Regions from separate parts of the Anaeromassilibacillus sp. SJQ-1 genome, predicted to be linked through region 2. Evidence: riboswitches for the same ligand, from Rfam matches in the RefSeq annotation. Region 2 holds a riboswitch; each other region holds the start of a gene.
The links. Region 2 has a riboswitch for FMN ahead of ACGCCZ_RS12895 (ECF transporter S component). Riboswitches for the same ligand answer to the same signal wherever they lie in the genome.
Positions count from the first base shown of each region.

Region 1 (4,967 bases), on a different contig from region 2:
TTCGATTATGCGAACACTCTATTACAGACATGGCGTTCACCAGAGGATGGAAGAGAGAACAACGAGAGTTTTTTGGATGTTTATGAACGTTCCATTGTAGAAGCTTTGGAGCAAATTAAGAGCTTTTTTTCTGGGGAAACGCTATAGGATATGTTTGTAAATCGTTCCTTTGAGGATGGATAAAAAGAATTTGTGTTATTATTTTGCAGAGTTATGGAGGAAATGAAATGGACAGAATTGCAAGTTTCTGTATCGACCACGATCGGTTGGTTCCAGGGATCTATCTTTCCCGTATCGACGGCGATGTCAAGACATATGACATCCGGATGCGCCGGCCAAACACACCGCCCTATATCGAGAACGGAGCGCTACACACATTGGAGCATCTGTTTGCAACCTTTGCCCGCAATTCAGAATGGAAAGATCATGTCATCTATTTTGGGCCAATGGGCTGCCGGACCGGATGCTATTTTTTGCTCCGCGACATGGAAGAGGCGGACGCGGTACGCCTGGTTCGTTCGATTTTCCAGCAGATTGCCCAATATGATGGAGAGGTTCCAGGAGCGACTGCCAAGGAATGTGGGAACTATTTGGAACATGATCTGGAAGGTGCGAAGAAGGAAGCACAAGAATTCTTGACCATCATAGAAGGCTGGGATGAGCGAAAGCTGGTTTATCCGGAGTAATCTTTTTGGGACTTTGCCGGAATATATGGAAGGATTGCTAAAGCCGCTGTGGTTATTGTTCTACAGCGGCCTTTTCTGTCAGAATCCGTCCTACGGTTTTCATAGCTCCATACGGCTTTTTGTTGTATAATCTTTGTATAAAGACCTATGGGGCAAAAGGAGCCCTGCTTTACAATAGAAGTGGAAGAGTTATGTGGATGGAGGAACGGATATGAGGAAGGCAAGACATTACCAAAAAAGGCCTCGCGTAAAACCTGTGCGTTTAGAGACAGTCATCCTGCGCATATCGACCGCTGGTTTCGCTGTGATGTTGTGCACCGCGATGTTACTTCTCATGCCTGCGGCAGGACGGATGGAACATATGGAACCGGTTCCGCAGATGGGTTCCTCGCAAGGGGAAGCGAAAGAGAAACCATCCGTGCCGGAGTGGGGGGCACAGCCCTCGCCTTCCTTGGACAAGCCCTCGGACAGTGCACCCTCGTCAGAGCCAGAGATAGCCTCCATCACCATCCTGGGAGTGGGTGACAACCTAATTCACGATGGCATTTATAAGCAAGCTAGCCGTCGCACAGGTGGAACCGGATACGATTTTTCCCCAGTATATGCGCGGGTAGCACCGTATATCGAGCAGGCAGACATCGCCATTATCAATCAGGAAACACCTTTAGCGGGAGCTGTTCGGCCGCTCTCCGGGTATCCTCGCTTCAATTCGCCGACGCAGTTGGGGGATGAATTGGTACGGGTTGGCTTCGATGTCGTCAATCATGCGAATAATCATATCTTGGATCAAGGAGAAGAGGGTCTGCGCGCTACGCTGGATTATTGGGACACCAAGAAAGTGGCAGTGGTCGGCGCATACCGAAGCGATAAAGATTTGGAAAACATCCGGATTGTAGAGCGCAATGGGATTACAACTGCGCATATCGGCGTAACAGAGATGACAAATGGCCTATATCTACCAAAGGACTCCCCTTACCATGTCCTTTTGACCAGCGAGACGGAAGAACTGGAGCATCTTGTGCAAAAGGCGGATTCTATGGCGGACATTGTAGTGGTGTCTGCACATTGGGGAGAAGGTATACACATGTTCCAACGAAGAAACAGGAGGAACTCGCGCAAAACCTGGTGGACTGGGGGGCCGATTTGGTGATCGGCAACCACGCCCATACGTTACAACCCGTCGTGATGCTGAAACGTGCGTCGGACGGAGCGCAATGTCCAGTGGCTTATGCCCTGGGAAATTTTGTGTCCGCGCAGGACCGCGCCTTGAGCATGGTGGGTGGGATGCTCAAAGTAACCGTGGAAAAGAATCTGGAAAGTGGAGAAACGGCGGTATCCGATGTCGATTTTGTCCCCATAGTTACCCATTATGGGGCGAATTTCCGGGATATAACGATTTATCCCCTTTCGCAGTATTCCGCTGCGTTGGCAGAACAACACGGGGTTCGGCAATATGATTCCATTTTTAGCCTCTCGTACATAGAGCAGATGGTCGCGCAGAACATTCCGGAAAAATATGTTTCTGTGGATTGACAGGCGTTGGGGAGAGTGTTATACTATTAACAAATTTAAGAGCTGTCTTCGGGGCGGGGTGCAATTCCCCACCGGCGGTAATGCGGCGTTTAGCCGACAAGCCCGCGAGCGAAAGCTGATTTTGGTGTGATCCCAAAGCCGACGGTATAGTCCGGATGGAAGAAGAACCGCGCATCATGCGTATTGGGGCCCCGTGGCATTTGCCGCGGGGCTTTTTTCGTAGACAGCCGGACAAAAAGGAGAGGTTTCTATGAAAACAAACACCAAAGACAACGTAGTCCGCATGGCGCAGATGGGAATGCTCGCTGCAATTGCAATCGTTCTTGTGACCGTCACACAGTTTCCGATTATTCCTGCTGCTCCGTTTATGAAATACGATATGGCGGACGTGCCGATTTTGCTGGGGACTTTGCTATTTGGCACCCTTCCCGGTTTGGTGATCCTGGTGGTTGTTTCTCTGATTCAAGCGTTTCTATTGGGAGGCGACGGATGGATTGGCCTTGTGATGCATGTTGTCGCCTCCGGCGCTCTGGTGGTCCTGGTGGGACAATTCAGCCGTTGGCACAACAAATTCCGTGAAACGGTCGTCGGAATGGTCCTTGGAACGTTGGCCATGACCGCTCTGATGATTCCGTTGAATCTTGTACTCACCAGTTATTTTCAGGGGGTTCCCATGCAGGCGGTTGTGGATATGATCCTTCCGGTCATCATACCCTTTAATCTCATTAAGGCGTCTGCCAACTGTGTGATTACTGCGGTAGTCTTTAAAGCGCTACAACCTTTTATTCGCCGTCATAAGGAACTCGTTGGGCAGCCCTAACAGAAATTTGTAAGAATTTTTCTTATTTTGTCCCTTTACAGGGAAAGCAACTCGTGCTATAATATATCTGTTAACAGAATATGTCCTTATCAAGAGTGACGGAGGGAACAGGCCCTGTGATGTCCGGCAACCTGCTATGCAGCAAGGTGCTAATTCCTGCGGGTAAGCCGAAAGATGAGGTTGCTTTATAGACCGCTCGGTTTTCCGAGCGGTTTTTCTATGACCTGAAATCTTGAAGTAGGAGGCGGTTGCTTCCAAGGATATGGACAAGAATGGTAATTTTCAAACAGGAGGATTTATAAGACATGGCAAAATACTTTTTTACATCCGAATCGGTGACAGAGGGACATCCCGATAAGCTCTGCGACCAGATTTCTGACGCTGTATTGGATGCAATTTTGGAGCAGGACCCCCATGCACATGTAGCTTGCGAGGTGACAGCGACCACCGGGATGCTGCATATCATGGGAGAAATCTCTACGGAGTGCTATGTGGACATAGCATCCATCGCCCGGAATGTGGCCATCGATGTCGGCTACAGCAACAATAAATATGGATTTGATGGGAACACCTGTGGTGTCAGTTACATCGATTGATATGCAGTCGCCCGACATTGCAATGGGCGTAAATAAGTCCTACGAAGCGCAAAACGGTGCAACCGACGCCTTGGATAGCATTGGCGCCGGAGATCAGGGAATGATGTTCGGATTTGCCTGCGACGAGACCCCCGAGCTAATGCCTTTGGCGATTTCCTTGGCGCATAAGGTTTCTAAAAAATTGAGCGAAGTGCGTAAAAGCCGTAAGCTCGCTTACCTGCGTCCTGACGGAAAATCACAAGTTACTGTGGAATATCAGGATGGCGTTCCGGTGCGTGTGGATACCGTCGTAGTTTCCACCCAGCATAGTCCGGATGTTACTTTGGAACAGATTCGCGCTGATGTAGTGGAACACGTCATTAAGGCTGCGATCCCGGAAAGGTGGCTGGATGAGCGTACAAAGTTTTATGTCAATCCGACGGGGCGTTTTGTCGTAGGAGGCCCTGCGGGAGATACCGGCTTGACAGGGCGAAAGATCATCGTGGATTCCTATGGCGGGTATGGACGCCATGGCGGCGGTGCGTTTTCCGGCAAAGACCCGACCAAAGTGGATCGTTCTGGCGCTTATGCTGCTCGCTACGTTGCGAAAAACATCGTTGCTGCAGGTTTGGCGAAGAAATGCGAAGTCCAGCTTGCTTATGCGATCGGTGTAGCGCGGCCTGTTTCCATCGCAGTGGATACCTTTGGGACGTCTGCGTATACCAGTGAAGAGTTGGAAAATGCGGTGCGCAAGGTATTTGACCTGCGGCCAGCCGCCATCATTCAGAATTTTGACCTCTGCCGTCCGATCTATCGTCAGATTTCCAATTATGGTCATATGGGACGAGAGGAACTGAATTTGCCATGGGAGCAGCGGGATCAGGTGGAAGCGCTCAAGGCGGTACTGCGCGCTTAATGGTACGATTTTAGAAAAAATATGAGCGGAAATCACCTTATCACATAAACTGTGATGAGGTGATTTTTATGTGGGGCATGTTTCTAAAGACCATCCTGATCCTGCTGGCGATTGTAGGATTGACCGAAATCTTCCGTCTGTTGTCCTTCCGTTTTCTGCGAACCCGCAACCGTGGAACGCTGTACTGGGTGATTTCCTTCAGTGGCCACGATGAAGAGGCAGAACTTGCACTGAAAAATGCATTGGAGCATCTGCGTTGGCTGGACAGTACGCAAGAAAAATGGGTGCTGTGTGTCGATCGTGGGATGGATGAAGAGACGCGAAAAGTTTGCCGGATCATCAGCAGTGAAAATTTGGATGTTCACATCTGTAAACCGGAGGAACTGGCAGAAATCCTGGAACAATAGTTTGCAAATACATACAAAATCGTCTATACT
Region 1 is NZ_JBKEIV010000037.1:44,284-49,250, forward strand. Features, by position in the region: gene ACGCCZ_RS09725 (zinc dependent phospholipase C family protein) at 1-147, shown strand, start outside; gene ACGCCZ_RS09730 (S-ribosylhomocysteine lyase) at 228-686, shown strand; partial or broken gene ACGCCZ_RS09735 (CapA family protein) at 1,066-2,219, shown strand; FMN riboswitch at 2,260-2,390, shown strand; gene ACGCCZ_RS09740 (ECF transporter S component) at 2,470-3,039, shown strand; SAM riboswitch class I at 3,123-3,220, shown strand; partial or broken gene metK (methionine adenosyltransferase) at 3,345-4,530, shown strand; gene ACGCCZ_RS09750 (hypothetical protein) at 4,599-4,937, shown strand.
Region 1: it holds a riboswitch for FMN, as region 2 does, so the genes downstream of both, ACGCCZ_RS09740 (ECF transporter S component) here and ACGCCZ_RS12895 (ECF transporter S component) in region 2, are expected to answer to the same signal.

Region 2 (4,967 bases):
AGAAACTTCTTGATCTTCTTGATAAAGCACAGGGAAATGTCTATCTGGTAACAGAGGATGGCAATACCCTCAATCTTAAGAGTAAGCTGTGCCAGCTATACGGTGTACGCGCTCTTCTGGATGGCGCAAAAAGCTCTAAGGTTTCGGCTGAGTTGAAAGTAGAAAATCCGGAAGACGAATCCATGTTCCTGAACTATATGATTGGCAACTAACAAGCTTTCACCCAAAAATGATTCGTGCCGCTGCAACTTTTAAAGTTGCAGCGGCACTTTTTTGACCCTCTAGAGACAACCAAGGACCGTCCGGGGAAGGACGGTCCCATCGTTGGTTGTATTGGTAAAAAACTCATGTAGGCAAATGATACGGAATTGCTTCCGTCGAAAAGTAAAACCCGCTTTCCGGCCGCCAATTCTTACCGAACAGCGGCCAGAAAGACAAAATCCATCCATCAATTGCGCGGAAATTGTAATTGGATGATTGGGTCCAAACTGTAGCGACAAAAGAACGCGTTATTAAACCGTCTCTGTCTCGCTATAAGTAGTCACCGTCTCAGATCCGTTGAAGACTGCAGTTACCTTCACGCGATAGGTTCCCGAAGAAACCGATTTTTCCTCCGAGATATAGATATAATCGCTGGATTCGGTGTCGGTCCAAGTCTTTACAGTGGACCAGCTGCTGCCGCTCTTCTTCTGAAGAGTAACTGTCAGCTTAATCTTGGACACATTGGATTTTCCCTGTGCTTCTGCATCTACATAGGCGGTTTTGCCGCTGATGGACAAAAATGCCTCTACACGGTCCGCATAAGTATAGCGCGGCTGAATCTCAATCGCACTAACCTGATTTGCCGGAACTTCTGTTGCGGCCATTGCGTTGGCGCCTACGCCAAACATCATACAAAATGCACAAAGGACAGCTGCGAATTTCTTAAACATGGGGAATTCCTCCTTTAATATTGATACATCTATTAACAACGACAGGAAAACCCCAAAGTGGACAATAACTTTCACTTTTTTTCAAATTTTATTGAAATTTTTATAATACAGATGTACTGTTTTCAAAAAGACTATACAGAGTGGCTTGCCGATGCAGCTCTCAGACCGTCAGTTTCTCCATGAAATTCAAAACAAAATATTTCGTATGTCTATAAAACAAAACTGCATCCCTTTTTGTCTACAACAAATATGGGACCGATCTGTTGACAATCTACAATTACAAAAGCTTCAGATTTCCGAAATGTTTCCGAAATTCACTTTGGTCATTGTCAAACAAGGTGTTTCGTAGTATGCTAATCTAGACAACTGAATCGAAAATGTCTTCGGGGCAGGGTGAAATTCCCGATTGGCGGTAAAGTCCGCGAGCGTAAAACGCATGATTTGGTGTGATTCCAAAACCAACAGTATAGTCTGGATGAAAGAAGATTCCATCAGCTGTAGCAACACGTTGTGACGTTTTGCGGTTTGCTGCGCTTATTAGCACCTGAAAGGCATCTCTTTTCGGTGCTAATTTTTTTGCGGAGGGAACAACAGATGGAAAGCAAAACAAAAAGAATTACAACAATTGCAATGCTATGCGCGATTTCCTACGTGGCCATGGCCGTTGGGCGTGTACCAGTCGTATTGTTTCTCAAGTATGATCCTAAAGACGCCATCATCGCACTGGGAGGCTTAATTTGGGGACCATTGACCTCTTGTATCGTTACCATAATTGTTTCTCTTATGGAGATGATTACAGTCAGCGACACAGGCCTCCTGGGGTGTGTCATGAATGTTTTATCTTCATGCGCTTTTGCTTGTACTGCCGCGGCAATCTATAAGAAAAAGCATACGTTTCCGGTGCGGTCCTTGGGTTAGCAGCGGGATGTGTAACCATGGTTACAGTGATGATGGTTTGGAATTATCTGGTCACTCCTCTTTATATGGGGTACCCTAGGGAAGCCGTCGTCGAATTATTAATTCCGGCGTTTCTCCCTTTCAATTTGTTAAAATCCGGACTCAATGCTGGAATTACATTTTTACTGTATAAGCCGGTCATCACTGCCTTGCGAAAAGGTGGGTATATCTCCATGTCGGAAAAGCAAAGTCAGGGCAAACCTACCGGCCTAATCCTGTTGGCTGTTGTGGTCATCATCACTTGTATTCTGTTTATCCTATCCATGAACGGGGTGATATAAGGATGGAAGAACAACGAAAAAAGGAACCTAAACCTATTTGTACCATATCAGGCACGGTCATTCATGGACGAGGAATTGGGAAATGGATAGGAGCCCCTACTGCAAATTTAAAACTGGAAAATAGATGTGACTTGCCAGAATCCGGGGTATATATAGCACAAATTCTATGGAACGCCAAACGATACTACGGGATTACTCATATTGGGAAACGCCCCACGGTGGACAACCAAACGGATATTTCCATCGAAACACACATCTTAAATTTCGATGGGGATTCTATACGGCCAAAAGATAGATGTTCAATTATACCAGCGACTTCGCAGAATACAAAAGTTCGATGATTTTTCAAGGTTATCTGAACAAATCAAACAGGATTGTCTTTTCGCACAGAGTTTCTGGGAAATTCAGCAAGACGCTATTTCGTTTACTATGGACGCCAAAACTCATGATGTAATCATCGACAACCAGAGCATTTATTTATCTGTAAAGGAATTCGATGTCTTATATCTCCTGTATTCCCATCCGAAAGCCGCATTTACAAAAGCCCAGATTTATGAATCTGTTTGGCATGAACCGGGCAATTATCGCTGCCATGCTGTAGAAAACACGGTGTTTCAAATTAGGAAACGCCTCCAACCATATGCAAAAGGGCACGACTTTATAAAAACAGTTGTCGGATTTGGATACCGATACCACGAATCCTAAAAAGATTATCCCACACCATGTATTTCACATGAGCAAACATGTTCCTTGTCCTTAAACGCGCCAAGCCTTGCGAATTCTAATTTTATAGGTATTAAAATTTGGGAATCGTATCGGCTTAGATTTTATGCAACGGTGCTGTGCTTTTCTTTTCATTGCACGGCATCGTTTCTTTTCAACATTGGATCTTTTCTTTATGTGTACGATTCGACATTGGTAGGCAAAAATACTGTTCTTTTATCGTCTTTCTTTGCTTCAAACACTTCTAAAGAATCAAAAAACTAGGAATCTTTTCCCTGCTGCAACCGATAGGGCCCGATTCCCATTCAATCGTTTGACGATTCCCAATGCATAAGAGAACAAAATTTCTACCAGATTTCGGCAGGTTTTTCACAGAATAAAACCGAACCACCAAAAACAATTCTAGTAAAATGGTTATTAACTACTTCCTCTTACCCCGTTATACAAATAGAATCCCCTGCAAAGAGAAAAGCTCTCCTTGCAGGGGAATGATGTCCTTTTACATTCAAGCAGTATATGGCTTTTGTTCCACAATCTTACCATCCGCGCCAAATGTATAGGAAATGCCATCAATAATTCGAATGGTATTGATAACATACTGACCGTCTTCGTAATAGTACTTGTCCCCGTCATATGTAGCCCAACCAGTCGTCGGATATGTAATCTGGGGCAATTTAAACCATTTCGTCCATTTGATATTCTTTCGTCCAAATACTTCTTCGTACTTCATATCCTCGCCAGAACTCCGATTGTCAATCGCCATGTTGTTGCCAACATAAACGCCCACATGGCCTGGCTGATAGAGAATCAAACCATGAATTCGTGGAAGGGACGATGGGTCGTTATAGTCAATGTTTCCAGAAACTTCTGCACTCTGCAACATAGCACCGGAGCTTCCTGCGACTGACATGGAACCTGGATTCGGATTCTTTCCCTCTCCCTGCCACCAAAGATAGGATTTGATCAAACCGGAACAATCACTTGCTCGTTTATTCCCCACAAACTGTCCGTAGCAGCCACTGCGGTACTTCCAACCATTCTTGTACGCCAGCAGCACATGATCTGCCAACCCTACACCGGTCTTTTCCTCCGCAGCTTTTGCTGCAACGCTATGACCAAAAGACACTGTAATGGTCAAAGCTGCAAACAGCAGGGTAAAGAAAAGCAAAAATTTCCGATTCAATGGAAACCCCTCCAATTTTTTACTGTCTCCCGTGGAAACAGCTTGTCCTTTTTATTCAAATATGTAACAATCTTTACATACAAATTACAATCTGTAACAAATTGGTTACAGTATAGCACACATAGCATTACATAGCAACCCTTTTTACGAAAAAAATTACAAATTGTAACCAGTGAAGCTTATAAAATCAAAATAATCGCACAAAAACCGTGCGCAAACAGAGAAAAACCCCAGCTGTTTGCGCACGGTTTTTTAAAATTATAACAAGTTTGTAATTTTTATGTTCCCTCTCGCAAAAGGACTTAACCGATGTGCCCGAGAATTTTTTTGACAATTTCATCCGTATGCATGCCGCGGGACCCCTTTACCAACACAATATCCCCCCTGCGGAGAATGCTCTTTAGCACCTCAGCGGCCTCCTCATTGGCATGACACACATGGCAAGGAATCTCCGGCCTGACGGAACGCGCTCCCTCTGCGATCGCCGCTGCACGCTCTCCAACGGTCACAAGGACATCCAAACCGGTTTTGGCAGCGTATGCGCCCACTTCGAAATGCGCACGGTGTTCCAACTCCCCCAGTTCCAGCATATCCGCCAAAACCGCTAAACAGCGTCCATCCTGCTCTCGAAGGGATTCCAACATATCCAAGCTGCTTTTAATTGCATCCGGGCTGGCATTGTAGGAATCATCGACCACAGTAATCCCATTATGGCGGTGCAATTGTTGCCTCATAGCCAAAGGCTGGTATTCCTGGAGTGCCTTTGCAGCTTTCCCAAGATCAACTCCAAGTGAATGGGAAACCGCGAGGCTGGCTAATGCATTTGTTACATTGTGAAGTCCCAGAACAGGGAGTTCTACCTCCTGCTCAACTCCTTTTGCGCGGAAAACA
Region 2 is NZ_JBKEIV010000044.1:251,173-256,139, reverse strand. Features, by position in the region: gene ACGCCZ_RS12905 (hypothetical protein) at 1-212, shown strand, start outside; gene ACGCCZ_RS12900 (hypothetical protein) at 513-932, opposite strand; FMN riboswitch at 1,308-1,423, shown strand; gene ACGCCZ_RS12895 (ECF transporter S component) at 1,527-1,850, shown strand; gene ACGCCZ_RS12890 (hypothetical protein) at 1,868-2,170, shown strand; partial or broken gene ACGCCZ_RS12885 (riboflavin kinase) at 2,173-2,436, shown strand; partial or broken gene ACGCCZ_RS12880 (riboflavin kinase) at 2,438-2,551, shown strand; gene ACGCCZ_RS12875 (winged helix-turn-helix domain-containing protein) at 2,600-2,875, shown strand; gene ACGCCZ_RS12870 (hypothetical protein) at 3,399-4,076, opposite strand; gene ACGCCZ_RS12865 (UDP-N-acetylmuramoyl-tripeptide--D-alanyl-D-alanine ligase) at 4,379-4,967, opposite strand, start outside.

Region 3 (4,967 bases), on a different contig from region 2:
TCGGAGAGATGTCCCAAAACCAGCTCCTCGAAGGAACGGCGGAACAGCGTTTCCAGGTCTTTCAGCCGCCGTCCTCCCTTGTCCAGTTCCCGCTGCTTGGCCGCAAGCTCCTTTTTCACTCTGCTCTGGTGGCTGCTGGTAAGCCGCTGGAACAGCTCGTCCCAATGTTCCCTCGCCTCGGCAGACACCCGCCGAATCTCGCTCAGCACGATCTGCCGCAAGGCCGCTGTTTTGATGGTGTGGGGCGTGCAGTCCTCCTTATGGCAGTGGTACTTGCCGCAGACGAAGGTGTACTGGCTCTCGTCCCAGCTCCCGCACCGGCAAAGGTAGTACCGTGAGCCGCAGTCCGTGCAGTAAACCAGCCCGGAGAGCATATCCTGCTGTCTCATCTTGATGGGCCTCCGTTTGCCCTGCCGTACCCGCTGGACGATCTCCCAAGTGTCCAGGTCGATCAATGGCTCATGGGTTCCCCCAAAGCGGAGTATCTTGTCCGGCGGGTTCAAAAGGCTCTTTTTGTTCTTGAAGGATGGGGTATAGGTCCGGCAGTTGATGGTATTGCCGATATATTCCTCATGCTCCAGAATGCCGGCCACCGTGCTGCCGGACCGGGTGTAGGGCTTGTCCAGATTCAGAGCAGAGTTGCGGCCCCCTTTGGTGCGGTATGCGTAGGCGGTAGGGGTAAGGATCTTCTCCCGCGTAAGGATTCTGGCGAAACAGTAGGTTCTCTGCGGCTCGATCATGCCCCCTTTCTCCCGAAAACGCTGTAAGACGTTTTTTCGGGCAATCTTCAAAAATCACACCTGTAAAATCCGTTGAAAACACTGCTTTCAAGCGGCTATTCCTGCCTTACCCCGGAAAGCTCCTCTTTTCGGGTAAGCCCCTGTGGGGCCGGTACTGACGGCCTGCCCCGCGCCATAAGGGGAGCCTTCTTCCGTCCGGCAAATGAAAAAGCCATACACGATCCGAAACTATCTGTTCCGGCCGTGTATGGCTTCCTGTTTTTGATCTTCCGCCGAACTGCTTTGGGATGTAGACAGAACCGTACCGTTCGGGGTATTGTGTCTTCTCCCTGTCTTACAAAGAGAGTAGCGCAGGTGAAGGGATTTGTCAAGAGCACTTGCTGAAATTTCCTTTATGCGTGATGACATGAAGGCTTATGATAAAGCGCAGGATCGATTGGTTAAGATCCAACTATAGGCGATGAAATATGTCCAGAAAATATTTTTTCTGCTCAACCATTTTGCGCCTTATAGCCCTCGCCCCAGATCCACATGGCATCCAGGATTGGTTTCAGGCTTTTTCCAAGTCGGTCAGGCTGTACTCCACCCGTGGCGGGACCTCTGCGTATACTTGGCGATTGACAAGGCCCTTTTCTTCCATATCCCGAAGCTGGGCGGTCAGAACCTTCTGCGATACGCTGCCAATGGATTTCTTTAACTCTCCAAACCGCTTTGTTCCAGGCATGAGGTCACGCAGAATCAGGACTTTCCACTTGTCTCCGATCAGCATAAGCGTTGTTTCTCACCGGGCAGGCGGGCAACTCCTTTGTTTGCTGCATGGTATCACTTCCTTTCAATAGTTTCTTTTTAAGTAACTACAGCACAATAAAGTGCTTACTTTACAATAGATACTTACAGATTTATTATAATATTGCAAGACAAAAATTGCAATCCCCAAAACCTACATTCAAAATCAGGAGGTATTCATCTTGAACGAAGTCGTAAAGTTTTTGCAGGAAAATCCCGTACAGTATCTGGCTACTGTAGGCCGTGACGGCAAGGCCAAGTGCCGCCCCTTCATGTTTGCCGGTGAACTGGACGGCAAGCTGTGGTTCTGCACCAACAACCAGAAGGAAGTCTACAAAGATATGCAGGCCAACCCCAATATCGAAGTTTCCGTTTCCAGCCCGGCCTATGCGTGGATTCGTCTGAACGGCAAGGCTGTGTTTGAGAACAACATGGCTGCCAAGGCTATGTGCATCCAGAACCCCATCGTCAAGGGGCAGTACGGCGAGGCTACCAATCCTATCTTTGAGGCGTTCTACCTGAAGGATGTTCATGCAGTAATCGCCGACTTCTCCGGCAACCCGCCCAAGGAATACGACCTGTAAACAGAACTCAAATATCTTCGGGGCAAGGTGAAATTCCTGACCGGCAGTAACAGTCTGCGAACTGCAAGGGCAGCCGAAACGGTGCAATTCCGTTACCGACAGTAAAAGTCTGGACGAGAGAGGATATGACAAGAACAGCCCCGCAAGTGTCAGACTTCGCGGGGCTTGTTCTTAATCTAAATCATATCTCAATAGGAGAATTATGGAGAAAACAATTACTGTCCGAAGGAAATCATCCATCCAGAATGTGCGTATGCTTACAATGACCGCCGTACTTTCTGCCATCGCCTTTGTGCTCGCTTTTTTTGAATTTCCTGTTCCGCTGTCTCCAACCTTTGCGCGTATGGATTTGTCGGATTTGCCCGCACTGATCGGAGCTTTTGCATACGGTCCTGTATCGGGCATATTGATTGAATTTGTCAAAAACGCCTTGCAGCTGCTCACTTCCTCTACTGGTGGAATCGGTGAACTTGCGAATTTTATCATGGGAAGCAGTTTTGTGGTAACTGCCGGGCTTATCTATAAATTTCACAAAACAAAGAAAACGGCGATGCTTGCCTGCTTGATTGCCAGCATCGTTATGGGAGTTGGAGCGGCCATTGTCAACTACTTTATTCTGCTTCCCATATTTGAAGTATTTATGCCGCTCGACCAACTGATTGCTTCTTTTGGTGAGTTTATCCCATTCATCAAGACCAAATTGGATGTTGTACTGTTCAATGCATTCCCATTTAATTTGCTGAAAGGAATTGGGATCAGCATTGTCACCATGCCGCTTTACAAACGGCTTACCCCTACCTTAAAGGGCAGGCTGAAATAGGAGGTTCCTTATGCAGACAAAAGATTATTTGCAATACATCGTGGAGAAAATCCACTCCACCGTTTTTGCCACGACGGACAGCGAGGGACGACCAGTCACCTGCGCCATTGACATCATGGACTACGATGAAAACGGCCTTTACTTCCTGACTGCAAAGGGGAAGAATTTTTATAACCGTTTGAAATCCAATGAAAATATCGCATTTACCGCCATGAAGGGCGAAGATACCCTTTCCTGTGTGGCCGTGTCGGTGCAGGGTAAGGCAAAGGAAACCGGGCCGGACAGCCTGCCCGACCTGTTCCGAAAAAATCCGTACATGGAAAAAATCTATCCCGATGTGCGCTCTCGCAGCGCCCTTACGGTTTTCAGAATTTACGAAGGGACGGGAGAATGGTTTGACCTTTCCAAACAGCCGATTGAACGCGCCAGTTTTTCCTTCGGTGGTGCGCAGACAGAGAAAACCGGCTACTTTGTGACAGACAAGTGTATTGGCTGTAAGCTGTGCTATTCCAAGTGCCCGCAGAAGTGCATTGATATTTCGGCAAAGCCCGCCATCATCCGGCAGGAACACTGTTTGCATTGCGGGAACTGCTATGAGATCTGCCCACAAGGGCGATTGAGCGGAGGTAAGACGGATGACACAGGACGAAAGATCGGATTATCTGCTCCGCTATCTGCTGGCGGAACGCAAAGAATATACAGAGATTCATGTGCCGGATACTCTCTCGGAAAGCGGCGGCTTCTGCGCAGCCTGATGAATGTACGCCCGCCTATCCCGGCAAGTGAGGATTTTCTGAATGTATAAGACGCTTACCTGCGGGAGCGTCTTGCCAAAAAGGGTGTTACAAAGCTGGCCGATCTGGCGCCGGTACAACCTGGACTTTATCTCTGGCAGGGTGATATTACTACCCTTGCCGCTGATGCTATTGTGAATGCGGCAAATAGCCGGCTGCTGGGCTGCTTCGTCCCCTGTCACGGCTGCATCGACAACGCCATTCACACCTATGCGGGGGTACAGCTTCGTCTGGAATGTGCCCGTGTCATGGCGGGGCAGAAGAAAGAAGAACCCGCCGGCAGGGCAAAAATCACGAAAGCGTATAGCCTGCCATGCCGCTATGTACTGCACACCGTTGGCCCGATCATCTATGGAGCCGTAACAAAAAATGACCGGGAACTATTGGCAAGCTGCTACCGCACCTGTTTGGATCTGGCGGCGGAAAAAGGCCTACATAGCGTAGCCTTCTGCTGTATCTCCACTGGCGAGTTTCATTTCCCGGCTGACCTGGCCGCACAGCTCGCCATACGGACAGTCAGGGAATGGCAGCAGAAAAATCCTGATAAAATCGAGGTGATTTTCAATGTTTTCAAGGATAACGACTATGAAATCTACAACCGACTGCTACGATAATATTACGCGGCTCAAAGAGGAACTGGACACGGCGGACGCAGTGGTGATCGGAGCCGGTTCCGGGCTTTCCGCTTCCGCCGGGTTCACCTATACCGGCGAACGCTTCCGCCAGTATTTCGGGGATTTTATTGAGAAATACGGCTTCCATGATATGTATTCCGGCGGCTTCTATCCCTTTGACGGTCTGGAAGAACACTGGGCATATTGGAGTCGGTATATCTACATCAACCGGTATCTGGATGCCCCAAATCCGGTTTACCATGACCTCTTGAAGCTGGTGCAGGACAAAGAGTATTTTGTTCTGACCACCAATGTAGATCACTGTTTTCAGAAGGCCGGGTTTGATAAACACCGTCTGTTCTACACCCAGGGCGACTATGGCCTTTGGCAGTGTTCCAAGCCCTGCCACCAAAAGACCTATGACAACGAAGCTGTTGTCAGAAGAATGATGGCTGAACAAAAGGATATGAAAATTCCCAGTGAATTGGTGCCGCACTGTCCCCGTTGTGGTACACCTATGTCCATGAACCTGCGGGCGGACGATACCTTTGTGGAGGACGAGGGCTGGCACGCCGCCGCCCAGCGTTATACGGATTTTCTGCGCCGTCACGAGGAGCAACATATTCTCT
Region 3 is NZ_JBKEIV010000010.1:183,550-188,516, forward strand. Features, by position in the region: gene ACGCCZ_RS03950 (DUF4368 domain-containing protein) at 1-740, opposite strand, end outside; partial or broken gene ACGCCZ_RS03955 (winged helix-turn-helix transcriptional regulator) at 1,232-1,558, opposite strand; gene ACGCCZ_RS03960 (pyridoxamine 5'-phosphate oxidase family protein) at 1,709-2,110, shown strand; FMN riboswitch at 2,120-2,239, shown strand; gene ACGCCZ_RS03965 (ECF transporter S component) at 2,364-2,930, shown strand; partial or broken gene ACGCCZ_RS03970 (4Fe-4S binding protein) at 2,941-3,543, shown strand; partial or broken gene ACGCCZ_RS03975 (protein-ADP-ribose hydrolase) at 3,566-4,338, shown strand; gene ACGCCZ_RS03980 (SIR2 family NAD-dependent protein deacylase) at 4,310-4,967, shown strand, end outside.
Region 3: it holds a riboswitch for FMN, as region 2 does, so the genes downstream of both, ACGCCZ_RS03965 (ECF transporter S component) here and ACGCCZ_RS12895 (ECF transporter S component) in region 2, are expected to answer to the same signal.